3 regions of the Rhizobium sp. Root149 genome follow, and region 3 is predicted to be linked to each of the others. Evidence: riboswitches for the same ligand, from Rfam matches in the RefSeq annotation. Region 3 holds a riboswitch; each other region holds the start of a gene.
The links. Region 3 has a riboswitch for cobalamin ahead of ASD54_RS19690 (DUF1636 domain-containing protein). Riboswitches for the same ligand answer to the same signal wherever they lie in the genome.

Region 1: linked by a shared signal. The riboswitch ahead of ASD54_RS20265 (energy-coupling factor ABC transporter permease) and the one ahead of ASD54_RS19690 (DUF1636 domain-containing protein) in region 3 are both predicted to bind cobalamin.
Region 2: linked by a shared signal. The riboswitch ahead of ASD54_RS03870 ((2Fe-2S) ferredoxin domain-containing protein) and the one ahead of ASD54_RS19690 (DUF1636 domain-containing protein) in region 3 are both predicted to bind cobalamin.

Annotation. Positions count from the first base shown of each region.
Region 1 covers NZ_LMGD01000023.1:83,512-91,343, forward strand. Annotated here, with positions in the region: gene ASD54_RS20240 (phosphoethanolamine--lipid A transferase) at 1-1,487, shown strand, start outside; gene ASD54_RS20245 (diacylglycerol kinase) at 1,474-1,860, shown strand; gene ASD54_RS20250 (PepSY domain-containing protein) at 1,864-2,130, opposite strand; gene ASD54_RS20255 (response regulator transcription factor) at 2,290-2,949, shown strand; gene ASD54_RS20260 (histidine kinase dimerization/phospho-acceptor domain-containing protein) at 2,946-4,292, shown strand; cobalamin riboswitch at 4,359-4,566, shown strand; gene ASD54_RS20265 (energy-coupling factor ABC transporter permease) at 4,617-5,297, shown strand; gene ASD54_RS20270 (aldo/keto reductase) at 5,351-6,238, opposite strand; gene ASD54_RS20275 (DUF393 domain-containing protein) at 6,342-6,692, opposite strand; gene ASD54_RS20280 (YqaA family protein) at 6,814-7,260, shown strand; gene ASD54_RS20285 (sulfate ABC transporter substrate-binding protein) at 7,497-7,832, shown strand, end outside.
Region 2 covers NZ_LMGD01000002.1:39,967-47,798, forward strand. Annotated here, with positions in the region: gene ASD54_RS03845 (NAD(P)/FAD-dependent oxidoreductase) at 15-929, opposite strand; gene ASD54_RS03850 (Rrf2 family transcriptional regulator) at 1,083-1,526, shown strand; gene ASD54_RS03855 (ABC transporter permease) at 1,583-2,338, opposite strand; gene ASD54_RS03860 (ABC transporter permease) at 2,335-3,252, opposite strand; gene ASD54_RS03865 (ABC transporter substrate-binding protein) at 3,257-4,759, opposite strand; gene ASD54_RS03870 ((2Fe-2S) ferredoxin domain-containing protein) at 4,781-5,575, opposite strand; cobalamin riboswitch at 5,677-5,868, opposite strand; gene ASD54_RS03875 (LysR substrate-binding domain-containing protein) at 6,632-7,516, opposite strand; gene ASD54_RS03880 (aminotransferase class I/II-fold pyridoxal phosphate-dependent enzyme) at 7,624-7,832, shown strand, end outside.
Region 3 covers NZ_LMGD01000022.1:306,205-314,036, reverse strand. Annotated here, with positions in the region: gene cobN (cobaltochelatase subunit CobN) at 1-2,337, opposite strand, end outside; gene cobW (cobalamin biosynthesis protein CobW) at 2,337-3,374, opposite strand; gene ASD54_RS19690 (DUF1636 domain-containing protein) at 3,371-3,802, opposite strand; cobalamin riboswitch at 3,900-4,127, opposite strand; gene cobO (cob(I)yrinic acid a,c-diamide adenosyltransferase) at 4,237-4,851, shown strand; gene ASD54_RS19680 (cobyric acid synthase) at 4,851-6,320, shown strand; gene cbiB (adenosylcobinamide-phosphate synthase CbiB) at 6,304-7,275, opposite strand; gene cobD (threonine-phosphate decarboxylase CobD) at 7,286-7,832, shown strand, end outside.

The DNA.
Region 1 (7,832 bases), on a different contig from region 3:
CCTTTGCTGTTGGCATCACCTTTGCATTCATCGCTTTGTTCGTCAGCTTTTCGGTCAAATATCTGATGAAGCCGCTGCTGATCGTGTTCATCTGGACGGCTGCTTCGTCCGCTTGGTTCATGGATCAGTTTGGCGTCATCATTGACGACGATATGATCAGAAATGCAGCGGAGACGAACACTGCAGAAGCCAGTCATCTGATCACTGCAGGCTTCATACTGCACATGTGTCTCTACGCACTCTTGCCCAGTCTGTTGATCGCATGGGTGAAGATCCGCCATCGGAACTTTTTCAGCAAAGTCGTGCGCAACCTAGCGGTTATCATTCCCTCTCTTGTCATCTTCGCCGTTGCCGGGCTGTCTCATGCGGGGATTTACAGTTTCGCGCGGCGCCAGAACCACGATTGGTTCGAGATGTTGAATCCTGTTTTCCCGATGATCAACGCGGTCACCTATGTCCGCAAGGCCACTGCCGAAAAGAACATCGTCGTAAAGCCGCTTGGCCGTGATGCGAAGGTGGCAGATGCACTCAAGGCCTCACACAGAAAGCCCCGAGTAACCATTGTCGTCGTCGGCGAAACGGCGCGTGCCTCCAGCTTCCAGCTCGGCGGTTACGAACGCCCGACGAACCCTGAGCTTTCAAAGCGGGACATCTTCTACTTCACCAAAGCCACGAGCTGCGGAACAGCAACCGCCATCTCTGTTCCTTGCATGTTTTCGAACCTGGGCCAGAACGGTTACGCGCATGCGAGAGCTCTTGCGCAAGAAAACCTGATGGATGTTCTGGTCCATGCTGGCGTGCGGACCGAGTGGCTGGATAACAATACTGGCAGCAAGGGCGTGGCTGATCGTATCCCCTATAGCGATCTCTTCAACTCCAAAGATGCTCGCTTCTGTAATGGCGGCGAATGTTGGGATGACATCCTCCTTGATCGTCTGGACGGCTGGCTGAAAACTGTCAGCGGAGATGCGGTTCTGGTTCTGCATCAGCTTGGCAGCCACGGTCCGGCCTACTACGCCCGCTACCCCGACGCGTTTAAGATTTTCCAGCCTGATTGCCGCTCTTCGGAATTCTCCAAATGCCATCGCGATGAGATCATCAACGCCTATGACAACACGATCGTCTACACGGACCATGTCCTTGCGAGCATCATCGACAAGTTGAGCGCGCAGCAGGATCGCCTTTCGCCATCGATGATCTACATGTCGGATCACGGGGAATCTCTCGGCGAGAAGGGCCTGTTCCTTCATGGTGCACCGTGGCTCGTTGCACCGGAACAACAGACGCATATTCCCTTTGTTCTGTGGCTAGGAGCCGAAGCGAGGCAGGGGATAGAGTCGGAATGCATTGATAAGCTGGAAAAAGAGCCCGTCTCGCACGACAATCTCTTTCATACCGTGCTGGGCTTGATGCATGTAGAAACCAAGGTAAAAGATCCAAAGCTTGATATTTACGGTTCCTGCAAGGCATCGAATGCAAAATCCTGATGAGATTCCGCGCAAGGTAACGGGAATAAGGCATCTTTTTGCGGCACAGCGATATTCCGCTTCAGGCGCCAGAAGGTTGTGGCAGGAAGCGGCATTTCGTCACGAATGCCTCGCAATGCTGGCGTCACTTGTCTTCTTCGCCATCATAGGCGCAAGCGTTGCGCGCTTTTTGATTCTGATCGGTGTTTTCCTGATCGTCGTCGCGCTGGAAGCGCTTAATACAGCCATCGAAGAGATCATCGACCGTATCTCGCCCGAATTCTCAGCCACCGGACGGCATGCGAAAGATCTCGGCTCATTTGCCGTTTTCTGCGGGCTTCTCGCCTGGGGAATTCTGATGCTGGATACGACGGTCCGGGTGATCGTTGGCTGAGATCTAATGTTCGATCTTCGTATCGAGGATCTCCAGGCTTTTCGGATTGAAGAAGGCAGCAACCTTCTCCCCCTCTGCATTGATGGCGAAAGCTTCGTAGCAGCCATCTTCGCTTCGGATGGATCTCACTTTCCAACCAACGCTTTCGAGCTTTGCTTGCAAGACCTTGCGTGGTTGCCAATCGGCAATCGGTACGTTGCACCGTTCGCTTGCAACGGCTGCCGTCCCGACGGCCCAGCTTGCAATCGCAATAGCGACGAGACGTTTCATGTGATCTGCTCCAGCCATTATTCGCCTGTTACGCTGTATTCTTCAGCTGACATCCACCTGAAAACAGGAGAAATTCATCACGGAATCGCAACGCGGTCGATTTCAGTTTGGTGACAGTTTGATAAGACACTTGCGTGGTCGAAATGGAGACACGTTGCCTTGCGTATCCTGCTTGTAGAAGATGATGCAACACTGGCGGATGCGGTGCGCACTCACGTCACCCGGCACAACCATGCAGTGGATCTTGCGGAAGACAAGGAGAGTGCGCTTGCCTGTCTCGCTGGTGTTGATTACGCGCTGGTTCTCCTCGATCTTCGCCTGCCCGATGGAAGCGGCCTCGATATTCTCAAGCACATCCGGCTGAAGAAGCAGATGATACCGGTCATCGTTCTGACCGCGCATGACCAGGTATCTGACCGGATCGCAGGGTTGAATGCAGGTGCGGACGACTATCTGGTCAAGCCCTTCGACCTGGATGAACTGGAAGCGCGAATCCATGCGGTTTCCAGACGATACGGCGCCAGTCAGACTCCGATGGTCGAACTGGCCGGCTTCGAGGTCTATCCGTCCGAACATCGCATCGAGGGAAAGACCGGTGAGCGCATTTCCCTTTCCGCGCGTGAGTGGGCTGTGCTTGAATGCCTTCTTGCGCGACGCAATTCTATCGTATCCAAGTCCCAGATCGAAGAAGCGCTCTATGCTTTTGGTGCCGAAATCGAAAGCAATACCGTTGAGGTTTATGTGAGCCGTCTTCGGCGCAAGTTGGGGAAGGAGATTGTCGAAACAGTTCGCGGTATCGGCTATCGGGTGGCTGAATGAGTATGCCGAGGCCCCGCAGCATTGCACGCGAACTGCGCATTTCGCTCGGATTGACCCTATTGGCTTTCTGGCTGCTGGCTGCAGGACTTGCCTTTTCTGTCATGCAGGAGGAAATGGGCGAGGTTTTCGACAGCGCTCTTCAGGAGACAGCAGAACGCCTGGCACCTCTGGTCATTGATGACCTTTACACTCGAGAGGATACCAGCGCTCCCCGGAAGCTGACGGCGTTGCGCGAAAACGTGCCAGATGAGTATTTGACCTATCAGGTTCGGGATGGCTCCGGTCGCGTGCTGCTGCATTCGCATAATGTCAGTGCCGATCCTTACGAAGCGCCGCTGGTGGAAGGCTTCTGGAGTGGCGGCGAAAAACGCATATTCACGGTTGCTGCCGTCAGTGGCAGCATCTTCGTACAAGTCGCAGATTCGCTGGAGCATCGGCGGGAGGCCTCAATTGAGGGCGGTACGGCACTGCTGCTGCCGCTTCTCCTGCTCCTGCCGGCGAGTCTGATTGCCGTCAGTTGGTTCGTGCGCCGAAACGTCAGCGAGGTGGATCGTTTGAAGCGCGTTATCGGCCTGCGCGACAGCGGGAATCTTGCACCCATCGATCTCAAGGATCTGCCTATCGAACTCGAACCGATCCAGCAATCCGTCAACCTTCTGATCAAGCGGGTGGACGATGCGCTGGAAGCAGAACGTTCCTTGACCGCCAACAGTGCTCACGAATTGCGGACACCCATTGCAGGTGCACTTGCACAAAGCCAGCTCCTGCTTTCCGAGCTTGAGGATGGACAGACCCGGGATCGCGCCAGGCAGGTTGACGCAGCACTCAGGAAGCTCTCCGTGCTGACGGAAAAGTTGTTGCAGCTTGCGCGAGCCGATGCGGGCATCGGTAAGTCTGCGGTTCGTTCGGACCTGTCGACGATCCTTGACGTCGTTATGGAAGAATTCTTGCGCAACAGCCAGAGTGGCTCGGTTCTTCATTATCATCGTCCGGAGAGAATGGTCCTTTCTCGCGAGGTAGATCCGGACGCCTTTGCCATTGCTGCCCGTAATCTGGTCGAAAATGCTCTCGCCTACCGCTTGCCTGACACGCATGTCGACGTGCACCTGAAGCCGGATGGCCTGCGCGTATCGAACCTCACGTCGCCCAAGACCTTGCTTCCTCCGGAAAAGCTGCGACAGCGCTTCGTGCGCGGCCATTCCCTTCATCCCGGCTCGGGTCTGGGGCTCGCCATCGTGGAACGGCTGGCGACCCAGATGGGCGCGCAACTGGAACTGACGGCCACGCCGCTGGCGCCCGACCAGTCTCGTTTCGATGCGAGCATCGTATTTCCTGACCCGTGATTCTGTCTCACAGTTGTTTTCTCGTGAAATCGCCGTGAACGGGATTGCGCTGCGCTCAAAAACAGTCTTAGGCTTCCCGATGATGGTCTCGGTTGCCCATAAAGCAACCGGTGAAAAGGGAATGTGGTGATGCAACGCAAGTTGCCAATGCCACGGCTGCCCCCGCAACTGTAGGCGAGGAGCGACATCCGTTATCCACTGGCGTCAGGGCCGGGAAGGGGGATGAAGCTGCGAATCGCAAGCCAGGAGACCTGCCATCAGAGGCGGACATTCGTCCGATTATGACACACCAATCGACCGCGCGGTGGGCGCGGGGAGGCAGATATGCATATTGAACCGGGCGTCGTTGACGGCGCAAAAATCGTGCTCAGCTACGCGACAGCATTGGCCGCGCTGGGGCTGACAGCCAAAATGGCAACAGACAGTGTTCGTCGGGATGGTGGTGTCGCGTCGCTCGCGTTGCGAAGTGCCATTACGACCGTTCTCGTCTTCGGCTTTTTCGAGGTCTTGCCGCATCATCCGGTCGGCGTTTCCGAAGTTCACCTCATTCTTGGGTCGACCCTGTTCCTGATGTTCGGCGCAGGTGCTGCGTCCATCGGGCTTGCCGCCGGCCTCCTCATCCAGGGCCTGTTCTTCTCGCCGTTCGATCTTCCTCAGTATGGCATGAACGTAACGACCTTGCTCGTTCCGCTTTGGGCCATCAGCCAGCTCGCGGCCAAGCTTATTCCGGCCCGCACGGCCTATGTTGATGTGACCTATCGCCAGGCATTTACACTGTCTACCGCCTATCAGGGTGGTATTGTTGCCTGGGTGGCCTTCTGGGCGCTCTATGGCCACGGGTTCACGGTCGAAAATCTCGTGAGCATCGGAAGTTTCGGCGTGGCCTATATGAGCGTTATCCTCATTGAGCCGTTGGTCGATCTGGCCGTGCTTGCAGCGGCTAAATCCTTGCGCAAATACAGCCAGGGCCCGATTTTCAGCCGTCGACTGCATCAGGCAGCCTGACACTGTGATCTCTAAGCCGGCGGCCTGATTGCAGGCCGCCGATTGCCGAGACGTTATGGAACGTCCCGGCCTTCTGCCGTGGAATAGAGTTCGAACCAGTCTTCCCGCGAAAGCTTGACTTTCATCGCATCGCCAATCTGTCGAATACGTGCAACATTGTTTGTACCCATGACGGGCAGAATATGGGCCGGATGTGCGAGTAGCCAGGCGACGGCAATGGCTGTGCGATCTACACCTTGTTCGGCTGCGATGCGATCCAGCGTCCTGCCAAGGTCAGTGTCATCTGAAAAAAGGCGGCCACCACCCAGAGGTGACCATGCCATTGCCCGGACCTTGTCTCGTGTCATCGAGCTCAGATCACCATTCGTGAACGGGTCCCGCGCCAAAAGGCTCAGTTCGATCTGGTTGACCACGAGTTTCGTCTGCATGCACGACTGCAGCGCCGCGAGATCCCAGGGGCGGAAATTCGAAACGCCGACGGCTCTGACCTTGCCGGATGACACGGCGGCATCGAGAGCGCCGCCGGTTTCCGTAAAATCCATGAAAGGATCGGGGCGGTGGATCAGCAAAAGATCGATGTAATCTGTGCCCAGGAGACGTAGAGATCTGTCGATCGACGCGCTGATGTGCTGTGCCGAGGTATTATAATGCTTCAGCCGTGCCCCGGCGTAGTCTCCCGTGGGTGCAACTATGCCGCATTTGGTAACAATTTCGATCTTGTCTCGAAGTCCGGCGCCTTTCAATGCTCTGCCGAAATGCTCTTCAACGGTATAGCCGCCATAGATATCCGCATGATCCATGGTGGTAATACCCTGTTCAAGGCATGCTTCCACTTTGGCAATGATATTGCCCGCGGACACATCCTGATCATCGGCTAGCCGCCACATGCCATAGACGATCCGTGAGAGATCCAATCCGGCCTGAATTTCAACGCGCTGCATCTGCTTCCTTTCTCGCCAAATCGCGGGCTGCAGCCCGCCGCTGCCACGCGGTTTATCTCAACTCTGTGATATTGTCGAAGCGGTGATGGACGAATAGCAGCGCTTACTGGAACAGCCGTTGCAGGCGTGGCCTGATGCGCAAAAAGCCACGATAAAGTAGGTCGAAAAGGGGAGTCAAGGGCGCCCATCCTGCCATAATTCCGAGTGGGCGGAACATGGGAATCGCCCGCCACATTGCAGCAAACGCCTGTGCACCGACATAAAGCTTGCCATTTTCTTCTGCATGAAACCGCGCCAGTGCTTCTGCACGATCAATCGGGCAACTGGCCGATGCATCATAAAGGTCTACGAAGCGGATGGCATTGCCGCGGTCCAGCTTTCGCATCAGCGCAATTTCGCGACGGCAAAGCGGACATCCGCTGTCAAACCAGACTGTCGCACGATGAGGGTTCATTCCGTCTAGCCTTTCTTTTGTGCCAATCTACGCCCTCTCTGATCCGACGGATCAATGGGGACCCGAAGAGCGCTTTGACCCGGGAGCCTATTTGGTTTACGAGACCCCCAGACTGAGGCGAATGCGGAACAGACCGGACATGATGGCCTATCTCGGGCTGATGGCAACAGCCTTCGTCGCGGCAACCCTATTGCCAGCACAATCGGAAGCACTCCTTGCATATCTCGTCGTCCAGGCTGAACACCCGGTTGTTCTGCTCGTTGTTTTTGCCACCATCGGGAATGTCGCAGGATCCGTCGTGAACTGGGCGCTCGGTCGGGGCATCGAACGTTTTCGCAACCGGCGCTGGTTTCCGGTCTCCGAAGCTGGCCTCAATCAAGCAAGCCGCTGGTACGGAAAATACGGCCGATGGTCTCTGTTGGCGAGTTGGGTTCCGATCATTGGCGATCCGATCACGGTCGTAGCGGGCGTGCTGCGAGAACCGCTGGCAAGCTTTCTCATCTTCGTTACGATCGCAAAGTCTGCGCGCTATTGCGTGATCGCAGCGCTAGCATCCAACGCATTTTGAAGCATGGGTCGGTCTCGACCGTTCAAGAATATTCCCTATCACCGTCTGTAGACGCGCGATTCTTTGCGTGAAACGAACTGGATATCGATCAGACTTTCTCCGCGCTGATCACGAAAATGAAACAGATTTCTTTAGGGGCGGACCTTCGTTGACTAAGTCGACCTGTTCGGTAGTCTTAAGCCATCAACTGGAGGGAAGTTGCCATGTCGAAAGATATTCGCACTCTGAGGTTTGCCATGGCCTGTGTACTTGCATCGCTTCTAATGGCACCGGCCGTGCATGCCGACACGACACTGTTGAATGTCTCTTATGATCCGACACGCGAGTTTTATAAGGACTTCAACGCGGCCTTCGCCAAGCACTACAAAGCGCAAGCTGGTGAGACCGTTACGATCCAGCAGTCTCATGGCGGTTCTGGCAAGCAAGCGCGTTCGGTAATCGATGGTCTTGGAGCCGATGTGGTGACGCTTGCACTGGAAAGCGACATTGACGCCATTGTACAGAATGGCGGGAAGATAAAGCCCGACTGGCGCGCACGCCTCGGCAACAACTCTTCTCCGTATACCTCCACG
Region 2 (7,832 bases), on a different contig from region 3:
AGACGAAGTTTTGTCTAGATCTTGCCGAACAACAGCGAGCGGTGCAGTCCGGCGCCGGCAAGGTTTCCATCGCCAACCGCGAGAGCAACGGATGCCATCGGCCTCGCGGCATCACCACAGGCGAAAACGCCCGGCATGCTGGTTTCCTTCATCGGGTCCGTCCTAATCGGCGATCCGATGGGTCCTTCTTCGAATTCCAGTCCAAGCTCCAAGGGTATGGGAGTGGTCATCTCGAAGGGCGCCAGCGCAAACAGGCCAGCAAAGGACAAGGTGCGTCCATCGGCAAGCATGATGTCGGCATGGCCGCTGATGGCTTCGACGGGACTGCGCTCGATGCTGACGCCGCGCATGGCAAGGCTTTGAAGCTGTTCCGCGGTCGGTTCGAACGCGTCGTTGAGGAGTAGCGTCGTGGTGCCCCAATCGGGCAGCATCAGGGCGTGATGCATCGAGAGCTCCGATCCGGCGATGACGCCGATCTGGCCTTTGTTCAGTTCGTAGCCATGACAATAGGGGCAGTGGAAGACAGACTTACCCCAGCGTTCCGCAAGGCCTGGCATGGCGGGCAGAATATCTTTCACGCCGGTCGCCAGGAGCAAGCGGCGGGAGATGTGCCGCTGGCCATTGGCAAAGACTTCGAAACCCGCGCCTGATGCGTCATTCATTTCGATTCGCGCTGCACGCTCCGCCCGACCGGACAGCCATCCGACCGTCTGGTACTGCATCACCTGGGCCCGCGCATCCGCCGCGATGCGGGCGGGATCCACCCCATCCTGCGTCAGGAAACCGTGGGAATGGCTGGCAAAACGATTGCGACGCTCGCCCTCATCAATGATCAGGACCGAGCGGCGGGCACGGGCGAGCTGGAGGGCGGCGGATTGGCCGGCATAGCTGCCGCCGATGATGATGACGTCGTAAATGGGATCGGCCATGACATGCTCCTCAAAATCTCGACACAACATAAGTTGCGAGATGAAAAGGAGTCAATGCTCATGATACCTCAAATGTGACATGAGGCGGTTTGCATGGTATCAAGCAAATAATGAACCTATGGTTTGGCCTTGATGCTGAACGGAGATGATCGAATGCGGCACGACAGCCGGCTATCCAGAATGCTGCATGTGATGATCCATATGGGTCATCATGACGGACCCATGACGTCGGACATGATCGCTGCCATGCTGAATGCAAACCCAGTCGTCATTCGACGCACCATGGCAGGCTTGCGTGAACAGGGGTTTGTCCATTCCGAAAAGGGCCATGGCGGCGGCTGGACGCTGGCAAAACCACTGGATGATCTGACATTGCTCGATATCTATCGCGCTGTGGGGGAACCGTCCGTCTTTGCCGTCGGCCCGGCCTATGACATGCCAGGTTGCCTGATTGAGCAGGCGGTGAATGCCACGTTGAAAGATGTATTCGCAGAAGCCGAGCAACTGCTGCTCACCCGGTTTGCCGGGGTGACGCTGGCTGATATTGCCAAAGACTTTCCGGCGGTAATCCAAGAGTACGGCCAGCGCTGCGAATGAAGATCAAGCGTATCCGCCAAGTCGACCAGAGCGATCTTCACACGCAGTCGCAGGTCTCATCGGTCACAGGCTCGATTGAAAAGAAAGACAGTGCCTGCGAGCGTCAGCGTTGGCCATAAAACCAGCATCGGATTGTCGAAGATGAATATGCGGTATTCAAAGAGCATTCCACCCCAATCGGGGAGCGAAGGATCGGCGCCAAGACCGATAAAGGCGAGCGAGGCATAAGCAATGGCGGCAGAGCCGGACTGGTTGCCGACATAAGTCAGGATCGATGGCAGCGTGTTTGGCAAGAGATGACGAAAGAGCTTGCCGCTGGAGCGCACGCCAAGTGCCTCGGCTCCCAGCATGAAGGGTTGCGACAGGACGCGTCGCGTCAAGGCATGCGTGAACACAGTCAGCGGTCCGATGGCCGCAAGGCCCAGCGCCATGCCGGCGCTCAAGGGCGATAGCCCGAAGATGGCTGCTGCCGTCAGCGCGACGATCAAGGTCGGCACCATGATGAATACTTGGCTTGCCTTCAGGATTGCGACCTCCCGCCAGCCGCCGAGAAGGGCGGCGAGGGTTCCAAGCAGAGAGCCGCCCACCAGGCCGATCGCCCCGACGGCAAGGATTACGATAGCCGTCCGGAACCCGCCGACCATCAGCCGGGACAAGAGGTCGCGGCCCAGATGATCCGTTCCGAGGAGGTGTGGGATGCTTGGTCCGGCGTGACGGTTGAGGATATCAACCGCGTCCGGATCATGCGGTTGCCAGAAGCCACCGGCGAATAGAAGGGCAAGCAGCAGGAGCGGAAGCACAGCGCGGTTCATGGCAGGCGTGGCTCCAGCCGCAGCATCATCAGCCGTGCCAGGCAATCGATGCTCACCATCCAAAGTGCGATGACCATGACATAGGCCTGCAACACCATCTGATCGCGCATCGAGATACTCTGAACCAGGAATTGGCTGATCCCCGGAAGGCCAAACAGGATTTCCATGGCGGCGGCGCTGCCGATTACCCAGCCGGCTTCGGAATGCACGGCGGCAAGAACCGCATACAATGCGCTCGGATGGGCATGACGCCACAGTGCTTGTGTTTCGGACAAACCTTTGGCACGAGCAGTGACGAACCAGGGCTGTGTTGCGGCTTCCTGCAGACCCTGGCGATAAACTCGCGCCAGAACTGCAGTGGAATGTAGGGCAACGAGCGCGATAGCCAGCACCAGTGACGCACCGTCATTGGCGAACGGTCGTATCCACCGCAGTTGCACGCCGAAGACCCAGATCAGCACGAGCCCGGTCGCAAACACTGGCGTGGATTGCGTGAACACGGACAACACCCGACTGAAGCGATCCGCCACGCCGCCGGGCTTCAGAGCCGCAGCAAATCCGAGCGGCAGGGCCAACAACAGGGCAAGGCAGAGCCCGGCAATGCCAATGCTGAGCGACAGGGGCAAACGGTGGAGGAACTCGGTACGGACGGGTTCACCCGTGCGGAAGGATCGTCCCCAATCGCCGTGCAAAAAGTCCCAGCCCCATATGAGATAGCGGGAAATCAGAGGCCGGTCGAGACCCCAGTCCTGGCGTAAGGCAGCCACTGTCTCGTCGGTTGCAGGCAGGTTCCAGGTGCGAATAGCAATCTCGACCGGGTCGGCTGGCATCAGGGTGATAATCGCAAAGGCTGCGAAAGACACGACAAGCAGGCCGAGCGCTGTCTGCAATCCCCATGATGCCAGCTTCTTCATGGCTTCACTTGCTCTCGCCGATATCGGCGCGCAGGACGTGATAGTCCGATCCCCAGGGCTCGTAACCCTTCAGTCTGTCGGAGACGCCGACATACCAGACCGGCGAGACGAGGAAGGAAACGGGCACGTCGTCAAACAGCTTCGCTTGGGCGTCCAATGCAATCTGGATGCGTTCGGCGGGGTCGCCGGTGGTGGCGAAGCGGTCGATGATGGCGTCGAATTCCGGCGATGCATATTTGGTATAGTTGAGCGAGGCACCGCTTCGCAGCATCGAGTTCAGGAAAAAGGCCGGATCGCCGCTGGGGGCGGTGTGTTGGGCCCAGAGCGCGATGTCGAAATTGCCGCTGGCCGCCGCCTCTGCAATATTGTCCACGATCTGTGTGTCGAGCCCGATGCCGATCCGGGAAAGCTGTGCCTTGACGACCGGCAGCATGGTGACCAGATCCGGCCGTTGCGGATAGGTGATCGCGAGAAGCTTCAGAGCCTTGCCGTCCTTGGTACGCATGCCGTCGGTGCCCTTTGTCCAGCCCGCAGTATCCAGGATCGCGGCAGCCCTGGCAGCATCTGTCGGCCGGGCTTGGCTGCCGGCAAACGGAAAATAAGGAGCATAGGCGCCGGTTGCCGGTGTTCCGCCATTGATGGCAGCGGCCAGTTCCTTGCGATCGAAGGCGAGGTCGATGGCCTGGCGCACGGATTTGTCCTGAACCACCGGCCTTGTCGTGTTCAGAAAGGCAAAATACTGGTACCCGACCGCGAAGGATTTGACTGTCAGGGACGGATCACGCGTCAGTCGGGCGGCAACTTCGGAGGGGAGACCAAAGGCCAGATCCAACTCCCCGGATTGAAAGGCCAGCGCCATGGTTTGCGCATCGCCGAACCGTTTCAGTGTCAACGGTCTGCGCTGGTCCGCCCCTTCAAAATGGGCATTCGGCTTCAATTCGATCGCCGCATCGACCTTGAAATCCGCGATTTCGTAGGGGCCGGTAAAGATCGTCTTGCCGTCCTCGGCTGCCGGCTTGTAGGCAATCAGCGGCCATTCGGCAAACAGGGCCTGGATGAGAGGAACCGGCTTTTCCGTCGATACCCTGAGGGTGAGGTCGTCTGCTGCTGCAAACGTCAGTTTCCCGCCTGTCGCCAATGCTGCCTTGTTGTTGGCAAAGGTGCGCTCGAAACCGGCCGCCAAAGCTGCGGCTGTCACGGGCGTGCCATCAGAGAATGCGCGCCCTGCCTTCAAGGTGATCGTCCAGGTGAGGTCGCCCGTGCGTTCGGCCTTTTCGGCCAGTTCCGGTACAAGTTTGCCTTGCCTGTCGACGGTAAACAGGTTTTCGCCAACCCCGTGGCTGGTGAGCGCCCAGCCATTTGATCCCTTGGCCGGGTCAACGCCACTGGTGATGAAGGTTGCGCCGATGCGCAAAGGCTCAGTCGCTGCTGCGGGCCACGCGACGGCCACAAGGGCTGCGGTGGCGATCAGCGCGCTGCTGAGGCGCTGGCGGAGCGGAATGGGCATAATGACCTCTCGTCTCGTTGATTATGGATTCGGGAATCTTGGTGTTTGCAGCGGCCGCAGCCGCTGCTTGCGTCCGGTCGGGTGATAGGCGAAATCCTCCACGACCGTTCCGCCCAACAGGTGCTCGGTGATGATGCGGTCGACGGCCGCCTCGGTGACGCCGCCGTAATAGGTGCCCTCGGGAAAGACCTGGACGACAGGGGCAAGATTGCAGGGGCCGAGGCAGGTGGATTTCGCGGTCATGGTGCCTTCGCCCGTTGTCCGCAGCTTCAGGCGCTGCTGCTCGTTGCGCAGATGGCACCAGATGGCGTCGGCACCTGCGCCATTGCAGGGACCGCCCTGGCAGACCAGGACCCGGCGTTTCTGGTCCGGCACAAGCGAACCTTCGGCGAGGGATTTCTGATCAACGGCAAGCTCGATGGGTTTGGCTGAAGCGACTAGATCGGCGAGCAGCGCTGCCATGGCCGGACTTGCCGCGATGTGAGCGGTGAGTGCTATCTCCGGCCATGGCCGGTGGTCCTCGTTTCGCCAGCGGCGGACCACCTTTTGCAGCCAGGTGGGAAAGCTGGGCTCCATGGGCAGAACAAGCGGGGCAATGCTGACATGGGAACAGCCCTCGCCGACCAGCGCCAGCAGCGCTTCCTTGAGAGACGGAGTGCCTTGTTCGATGAAGGCGTAACGCACGACGGCATCAGGCCGGTGTTCGGCCATGACGCCCGTAAGGCGTGCCATGTCAGCGTGAGGGGCCGCAGCAAAAGCGGATTTCGCGATGAGAAGAACGGCGCGCCGCTCGTCTGGTCCTGTCTTAGTCGTCACTGCGTGCCTCGCGCGTGAGCGGTCGAGGCTAGCAACGAAATGACGACGCGCGCGAACCCCTTGGTACGCGAACGAGCCATTCCGGCGGCAGACCCCGACCGCGGAATTCTATCTTGTCAGGCAGGTCTCCTGGCTCACGGGTCTATGCCTTCCCCTGTCTTCCCAACCTTTTCAGGTCAGTGACGTTTTCGGGGACGGCTCGCCGTTTACAGTTGCGGGACAGCTCCGGCGTCGCACCGGATTCCCTCTTAGCTTCCACCAGTGATGGAAGAACCTTGACCTGACGATGTCTACATGATGGCGGCCTGCTGTCAATCGACAGGAGGCAATGGTTCCACTAGGAGCCGCTACCACTCTCATTTGCCTTCTCATCGACATTTTTGTTGATATGTAATAACGTTACATAATGGATGTCAATCGTTGTCACTATGGTAAGGGGCGCTTGATGATCCTCAAAGCAAATGGTGCTTACTAACTTGAAGTGGTCCACGTCGAAGGATCCGGGAGAACGCGTAATGAGACCGGTATTGCCAAGTTGCTCGATGCCAGGTTGGCTTTATCGATGCACCACGAAATTGCTGATCTTTTTCAATAGTTTAAAGGAGTTTTCTTTTCTGTGCGAGATCGTCGCATAAGCGGTCCGGGCATATAAACTCTCTGCCCTGAGTACAGCCGATCTTGAAGACTTGATTGCCCAGCAGAATATCATCAGCAGCTGGAAAACTGCGCGACTGCGATCAATCGCTTTGGTCGCTAATTTGCCACCTGTATACGCCGGGACCGGTCCAAACCGAAAGACAATTGGCATATGGATGTGGTCGTCATTGCGATTGGCGAAGAGAATTTCCGGCCCTGGCGTGCGATAGATGCTGACCTTGATGTTTTCGACACTCTGGTTCAGCAGCTTCGCAACATCAGGGCAAGGTCAGTCAGAAGCCTTGCCAGTGTAAGGCCGAGTGAAGCCTCTGTGCCGTCATCGCTGTCACGGCCACTTTTATGGCGAAGACGATAGTCCTGATTGTATCAAAGCCATCAAATTAGCAGCGCTAGCGCCAATCATTGAAATATCGACAGCTTCATCACCTCATCGACAAAGTCGGCAACGATGCGCGAAGGATAGCGGTTCGGCGGCAGTACCAGCAGGGTGCGGAAATAGATCGCCGGTTTGAATGGGATGATCGTCAGGCCACGCCCCACATAGGGTTCGGCCGTCATGGGGTTGACGAGGCCGACTCCGAGCCCTGCCTGAACCATGGCGCAGATGGTGGTCGAATACGGCGTTTCCAACACGACCTTCAGCTTGGTTGCGCGGTCGCGAAAGATAGCTTCAGCGGCTCGTCGCGTCGTGTCTTCAGGGGAAAGGGCAATGAAGGCTTCTCCGTCGAGATCCTCTGGCGTCAACTCAGTGGCCTGCTCCAGGCGATGCCCTGCTGGAACGGCGATGGCGGCACGATAGCGCGCGAAGGGCCGAACATCGACGCCTTCGGTCTCGATCTCGTCGGCTGCCAGCCCGACATCGACCTGGCCGGACGCTACTAGATCTTTCACAGTAGAGGACAGTTGCGCCTGAAACGAAATGGCGACATTTGGATGCCGCGCCTGAAAACCGCGCAAAGCGCGTGGCAAAATATTGGTGCTCAGCGCAGATAGGCTTGCCACTTTGATTTCGCCTGATCCGAAATCACGGATTCTCGCTGCGGCACTTTTGAGCCGTGTGAGCCCGGAAAACGAACTCTCCACTTCCTTGAAGAAGATGTTCGCTTCGGCGGTCGGATACATGCGACCGCGTTCGCGCCGGAACAGGGCAAATCCGATATCGCGCTCGAGTTCCTGGATCGCTTTGCTGACAGCAGGTTGGGAAATGCGCAGCACCTCGGCAGCCCGAGAGGCTGTGCTGTTAGTCATCACGGCATGGAACACCTCGACCTGACGAATATTCATTCGACACCTCATAACCCACGAGAATAAAGTAGCAGGATAATGATATTGGACGGAATTGATATGCCGATGTTTTAATCCGCTCACGAAATTGCTCAGGATGAAACGGAATGAAAGACTTTACTCAATGTGTTGTCACACCGGACGTCAATGTTGACGGGTTTGAAGCCCTTGGTGTTGCCACGCACCGGGCATCCACCATCGTCTTCAAGAATGCAGAAGCCTATGCCACCCGCGGTCAGAGGGGCCATGATGGGTATACCTATGGGCTTTACGGCACGCCGACGACCCGCACGCTCGAAGCCAAACTGACGGCGCT
Region 3 (7,832 bases):
GATCACAAGGCTTTTCGGCCAGTCGCCATGGTCCTGAAGATAACGGCGGATCACCTCGTCCGCGGCCAGCCTGCCTAGCTCGAAGGCGGTTGGCGTCGGCATGGTGCGCGGGTCGGATGCATAAAGATTGCGGCCTGTCGGCAGGACATCACGACGGCCACGGGCAGGTGCGCCAGACGGACCGGGTCGGATGAAGCGGCCATCCAGCGCGGCCAGCAGAGCCTCGCGCTCGGCGTTTGCGCTTTGGAGCCGTAGCGGATCGCTTTCCTCTTGATCGGCGCGGCCAAACACATGCTGGCCGTCCTTGATGGCAAAGTCTTTCAGGTCGCAGAGAAAGGCATCGATACGCGAAAGGGCTGTATCCGGGTCCTCCTCGCGAGAAATGCCTGCCTCCGCCGCCAACCCCGTTTCTTCCGCCGTCTCCACAATCAGTTTTGCCAGCCGGTCGCGCCGCTTGCGGTCCAGCCCGTCGGCCTGCGCATATTCATCCACCAGCAGTTCCAGCTTTTGCTGCGCGGGTGAAAGGCCAGCCTCCGCCAGCATGGGCGGCAGGTGGCCAATCGTTTGCGCAGCAATCCTACGCTTGGCAACCGCTGCCTCGCCGGGATTGGAGACGATGAAGGGATAGAGTACCGGCAGATTGCCGGTGACGATCTCGGGGAAGCAGGTTTCCGACAGCGCGACATTCTTGCCCGGCAACCATTCCAGCGTGCCATGGGCGCCGACATGAATAATGGCCTGTGCGCCAAGCTCTCTCTGCATGAAACAGCCAAAGGCCAGCAGGGCATGGCGCGGCGGGCGGGCCGGATCATGGTAATCGGTGCGGCGATCCGCTTCTCGCCCACGATCCGGGGCCAGTGCTACCGTCACCTTGCCGAACCGAACTGCCCTGAAGCGGAACCTTTCCGCCTCAAATGCTTCGTCGGCTAAGGGGTCTCCCCAGGTATTATGCACGGCGGAGCGCGCGGCTTCGGGGAGTCGGGCCAAATAGTCGCTATAAACCTCTGCATCCAGCGTTTCCGTCTGGCGCAGCACACGATCCATCAGGTCTTTAGCGGTCGCGGGAATATCGCTCACCGTATAGCCTGCTGCCTGAAGATGTTGCAGCATCTGCAGCACGCTTTCCGGCACATCGAGGCCCACCGCATAGCCGGTGCGGCCATCGGCACCGGGATAATCCGGCATCAGAATGGTGATGCGCCGCTCGAATTTCGGCGTGGCATAAAGCGCCAGATGCTTGAGGATGCGCTCCGCCGTTGCCGCCACCCGATCCGGCTCCGGCGTATTGGCAAAGCCGGTGAAGCCAAAATCGGTGCCCGCCTGCCGCTCTGCCTTGAAGGACAGTGTGCCTGCCAGAATGCGGCCATCCAGTTCCGGCAGCACCACATGCATGGCAAGATCGGAAGGTCCAAGCCCACGCTGGTTTTCAGCCCAGGCCTGCCGTTTGGTCGTCGCAATCACGCTCTGAAACACCGGCACACCAAGCACGTCGAACAGCGTCTGGCCGTCCAGTTCCGCATTGCTGGCAAAGGCGGTGGCGGTGATGATGGCCGCAGGTTTTGACGGAGCCAACATGTCCCGTAGATGGGTCAGCGTTGCGCTATCCTTCAAGCCGGGAACGAAGATGGGCAGAACGCAGGCGCCTCTATCTTCCAGCGCTTCCACCAGCGCATCCACGGGGGCGACGTCGCTTGCCAAGAGCATGGAGCGATAGAAGAGCAGCGGCAGAAGCGGTTTCTCTCCGCGTTCGCTCAAGGCCTCGTCCAGCGAAACGACGCCTTTCAAAGGCCGGTAGATGCCGAGCTTCGGCACGTCCTCGGCCTCTGGGCATGCAATATCGGCACCCCCGGATAGCTTATTGGTAAGTCGGCTAACGAGCCTGTCCAGATTATCCGGCCCACCGGTGCGGAAGAAGGCGAGAACGGAGCGGATTTCCGCCAGATCCACCGTGGAGGCGGTCTCCAGCCGCTCGTCGCGTTCGCTGCATTCGCCGGGCAGTAGATAGAGCAGAATATTCCGCTCTCTGGCGATACGCGCCAGCTCGTCGACCCCGTAGCGCCAACGGTCGTAGCCACCGAGAATGCGCACGAGGATCAGCTTCGCATGCCGGGCCACCTTGTCACCCCAGAGGTCTACAGACATGGGATGGCGCAGGTCGGCAAGCTGGGCCAGGCGCAGGGAAAGCCCGGTCGGGTTCAGCCGGTTCCAGGCGCTCGCAATGCCGTTCAGGTCGCTATCGGTAAAGGATAGCACCACCACATCCCCCGGCGTCTGGTTCAGATCGACCGGCTCGATCAGATCGTCGAGCGAAGAGGATGTGGTGGCGAGTATATGCATCAGGCGGCCAGCAGCTTCCCGATCTTTTCGGCGTCGATGCCCTTTTCGCCGATCACGACGAGGCGGGAACGGCGGGTTTCACCGGTGTTCCATGGGCGGTCGAAATAGTGGTTCACGCGCGGGCCAACGGCCTGCACCAGAAGGCGCATTGGCTTGCCGGAGACTTCCACATAACCCTTGATGCGCAGCACCTTTTCGGCATCGGTTACATCGGCAATGCGCTTGCTGAGTTCTTCCGGGCTGGCAATGGCCGGGATATCCAGCACAAAGCTGTCGAAATCGTCGTGCTCGTGGTCCAGCTCGTCATCGTGATGCGTCTTGCGGTTTTCGATATCGTCTTCAACCGCCAGACCAAGGCCGATGAAAATTGCGGGATCGATCTCGCCATTCTGCGAATTCACGATGCGTACGGCGCGCGGCAGGTGGTCCTCCACATGGGTGCGGGCCTTTTCGAGATCCGCTTCGTTGAGCAGGTCGGACTTGGTGAGGATCACGAGATCGGCGCAGGCGATCTGGTCTTCGAAGACTTCTTCCACGGGGTCGTCATGGTCAAGCGACTGGTCTTCGGCGCGCTGGGCGGCAAGGGCTTCCATGTCGTCGGCAACGCGACCTTCGGCCAGCGCCAGACCATCGACCACGGCCACGACGCCATCCACCGTCACGCGGCTTTTCACGCCCGGCCACTGGAAGGCCTGAACGAGCGGCTTCGGCAGAGCAAGGCCCGAGGTCTCGATCAGAATGTGATCGACCTTCGGCTCCATGGCGAGGATCTTGTCGATGGCTGGCACGAAATCATCCGCCACGGTGCAGCAGATGCAGCCATTGGCCAGCTCGATGATGTTGTCTTCCGGGCAGTTTTCGATGCCGCAGCTCTTCAGGATTTCGCCATCAATGCCGACATCGCCGAATTCGTTGACGATCACGGCCAGGCGCTTGCCCTTGATGTTTTCCAGCGCGTGACGCAGCAGCGTGGTTTTTCCGGCCCCTAGAAAGCCGGTGACAACGGTGCAGGGCACGCGGGCGAGCGAATTGGTCATGAAGTCTGTCCTTCGACGTTCGGGAGAATTGGGTTGAGCGGCGGAATGCGGGCAATCATGCCGCGCTTGAGGCTTTCGGGGCGACCCTTCCACGGCATCAGTCCATCGGTGGAACCGGCCAGTAGGCGAGCACCTTCCAGAAGATCGTTTGCCGCATCGGTGCCGAGATCGCCGAACACATAGGACCAGCCATCGGCACTCTGAATGCTGGCGCTCAAGGCGCGCTTGCAATTGGCAAGGCAAGCAACCGAGCGGATTTCCACACCCTCAGCTGCCAGCGCCATGGCGCGTTCCGCCAGCAGGGCCCCATCGCGCGGCGCATCGGCGGCTTCCTGTCCGCTGCGGCATGTTTCGCAGACATGGATCACCACATCAGCAACCTCACGTGCTGCGGCATCCTGTCTGTCTGGTCGTGTCGAGAGATCCAAGAATCCACCCCAAATCATTGTTACAATGGGGCGCGTCCATGTCAGGCTTCTCACCTCACATGGTCTGATACATCCTTGCCCGGAGCACCCCGCCCGGCGGATTTCATGCATAAACGGCAGGTCTCCTGGCTCGCGACCATCGTGCCTGCGCCGCCTTCCCGAAGATATCTTCAGTGGCTTTATGCGCCGGACGCTCCATCCTTCATCCAAAGGTGGAAGGCCGCTTACAGTTGCGGGGGCAGCCGTGGTTTAGGCGAAATTCCGCACCACGTTCCCTCTTAGCTTTTCCCGTTGCCGGGAAAAGACCGTTCACAGAGGTTCACTATGCCCTTGCGTGAGTGGCTGTCAATGGTGATCACGGCAGGGGGCGATTGCCGCACGGATCGTTTTGACTATAGTCCGCCGCTCCATCGACAGGATGCAAGGAGAGGCCGGTGAAGGAGATCGACGAAAGCGAAGCGGAACGTCATCGCCGCAAGATGGCTAATCGCAAGGCGGTTCAGGATGCGGAAGTGGCCTCCAAGACCATCGAGAAGGGTCTGCTGATCGTCAACACGGGTCCGGGCAAGGGTAAATCGACAGCGGCTTTCGGGTTGGCATTGCGCATGCTGGGCCATAGGCGAAAGGTTGCCGTCGTGCAATTTATCAAGGGTGCCTGGGACACTGGCGAGCGGGTGGCGCTGGAAGCTTTCGGTGATCGCGTTATCTGGCACACTATGGGCGAAGGGTTCACCTGGGATACGCAGGACCTGAAGCGGGATGTCGCCGCCGCCGAGCGTGCCTGGGAGAAGGCCAAGGAGATGATGGCGCTGCCGGATGTGGGGCTTCTGATCCTCGATGAGCTGAATATCGCGCTACGCTACGATTACCTCGATCTTGAAATGGTCATCGCGGATTTGACCGCCCGCAGGCCGGACCTGCACGTCATTGTCACGGGTCGTAACGCCAAGGCCGCCTTGATCGAGGCCGCCGATATGGTGACGGAAATGACGCTGGTGAAGCACCACTTCAAGTCGGGTGTGAAGGCGCAGGCCGGGATAGAGTTCTGATGGTAAAGCCGCCCGCCAAGGCATTGATGTTTCAGGGAACGGGATCGGATGTCGGCAAGTCGCTTGTCGTGGCGGGTCTCGCCCGTGCCTTTACGCTGCGCGGGCTGAAGGTCCTGCCATTCAAGCCACAGAACATGTCGAACAATGCGGCCGTGACCACCGATGGCGGGGAGATTGGTCGGGCGCAGGCGCTACAGGCGCGTGCGGCTCGCGCTCCCCTTTCAGTGCACATGAACCCGGTTCTCCTGAAGCCGCAAAGCGAGGTGGGTGCGCAGATTGTCGTGCAGGGCAAGGTGCGCGGCAATGCCAAGGCTGCCGAATATCAGCAGATCAAGGCGGGGCTGATGCCAGCTGTTCTGGAAAGCTTCGAGCACCTGAAGGCTCAAGCCGATCTGGTGCTGGTGGAAGGGGCAGGCAGTGCGTCCGAAGTCAATCTACGCCGCAACGACATCGCCAATATGGGCTTTGCCCGCGTTGCAAATGTGCCTGTCGTGCTGATCGGCGATATCGATCGCGGTGGTGTCATCGCCAGCCTCGCAGGCACGAAAACGGTGGTGGACGTTGAAGATGCGGCCATGATCCACGGTTTCATCGTCAATCGCTTCCGTGGTGACCCGAGCTTGTTCGATGAAGGCATGCGGATGATCGCGGGCTTTACCGGCTGGCAGCCCATCGGCCTTTTGCCGCATTTTGCCGAGGCTTCCCGACTTCCGGCGGAAGACGCGCTGGCGCTGAATTCAAAGCCTGAACGCAAGCCGGGTGCAAAGATCCGCATCGCGGTGCCGATCCTGCCGCATGTTTCCAATTTTGATGATCTCGATCCGCTGGATGCCGAACCGGATGTCGAACTGATCCGTGTCAGGCCGGGTAGCGTGCTGCCTGCTGATGCCGATCTCGTTCTGCTGCTGGGTTCCAAGGCAACGATTTCAGATTTGCAGGCGCTCAAAAGCGCAGGCTTCGATATCGACATTGCTGCTCATGTGCGGCAGGGAAAGCCTGTGCTTGGCCTCTGCGGCGGTTATCAGATGCTGGGGAAAAGTGTTGCGGACCCTGAAGGTATCGAGGGACCGGCAGGTGTAAATGAAACCGGTCTCGGTCTGCTGGATATCGAAACACGGTTGACGGACGACAAGCGGCTTGTGGCCGTTCAGGGACAGACTGCCGATGGCGCTTCATTTGCCGGCTATGAAATGCATGTGGGCGAAACGGTCGGGCCGGATTGCGGGCGTTCCTTCGCAACGATTGAGGGGCGGCCCGAAGGTGCGGTTTCCGCCTCCGGTCTCGTTTCAGGCACCTATGTGCATGGGCTTTTCGCCGATGATGCGCAGCGTTCCAGCTGGTTGAAGCGGCTGGGGGGCGAGGCCTCAAGGCTGGATTATGAGCAGGGCGTGGAAGAGGTTCTGGATCGTCTTGCCGCGCATATCGAACGGCACCTCGATCTGGATTTGCTGCTCAGGTTAGCGCGCTGATCGTAACCGCCAGAACTCCGAACAGGGCAATCAGCAGCAGATCGGCGGTTCGGGCAAGTGTCAAAGCGCGGCGAATATCGGCGGCTGTCGCCTCGCGCCGTCCGCCTTCTCCCATGAAATGGTCGTCCACCAGTTCTCCGCCATAAATACGTGGTCCGGCAAGGGCGAGACCCAGTGCACCGGCCATGGCCGCTTCCGGCCAGCCTGCATTGGGGGATTTATGCTTGGCCGCATCCCGCCGTACCGCTTCCCACGCGTTCTTATGTGATGCGCCGGGGGTCGCCCAGGCGGCGGCAGTGAACAGCAGGGCCGTCAGGCGCGAGGCGGGTAGATTGACGAGATCGTCAAACCGCGCTGCCGCCCAGCCATAGGCATGGTAGCGCTCGTTCTTATGGCCGATCATGCTATCGGCTGTATTGGTTGCCTTGTAGGCTGTGCCACCAGCAAGCCCCAGTAGACCCAGCCAGAGGGCCGGGGCCGTGATGCCATCGGAGAAATTTTCGGCAAGGCTTTCGATGGCTGCGCGGCACACACCGGCCTCATCCAGTTGGTCCGGGTCGCGGCCCACAATCATGGAAACCGCCTTGCGCCCTGCGTCCAGACCGCCGGTTTCCAGCGCATCGGCGACGGCGCGCACATGCTCCTCAAGACTTTTCTGCGCCAGAAGACTGGAGGAGGCAACGGCTACCAGCCCGAGCCCCAGCGGCAACCACAAAAGAACGCCTTCCAGCGCCGCCGCCAGCGCAATGGTACCGGCGAGAAGGAAGACGAAACAGATCAAACCATTGCGACGCCGTGTTTCGAAGCTTTCGGATCGCGTGTTAAAGCGCCTTTCCAGTCCGGAGATCAATTTGCCGATCCAGATCACCGGATGGCCGATGCGCTCCACAAGCCATTGCGGATAGCCGACAAGCCGTTCAATAACGAGGGCGATAAAGGCAAGCGTGAAAGCCATGGAAATCGATATGCAGCCACAAAATGAAAAGCGGATCGAACACGGAGGAAGCGTGATGCGGGCGGCACGTCAGTTTCCCGATGCGCAAAAACCCTGGATCGATCTGTCCACCGGTATCAATCCGCATTCTTATGGCTATTCACCCGTTCCCGCCACCGCTTTCTCTCGCCTGCCGGAACCTTCAGATCTGACGAAACTGTGCGAGACGGCGGCACGGTGCTACGGCGCATCTAGCGGAGAGAACATTGCGGCTGCTGCCGGCACGCATCTGCTGGTGCCGATGATCAGCCAGTATATTTTCGGCGGGCGGGATGCCTCCAGCGTAAAGGCGGCAATCCTCTCTCCCACCTATGCAGAACATGCACATGCCTGCCGCATGGCGGGGTTCCAAACTGTGGAAGCGACTGATTTCGCAGCACTTGCGCAGGCTGATCTCGCCATTGTGGTGAACCCCAATAACCCCGATGGCCGTTTCATCGCGGATCATGATCTTCTGGCGCTTTCGCAGCATCTGGCGGCGAAGGGCGGCCTGCTGGTGGTCGATGAAGCCTTCCGCG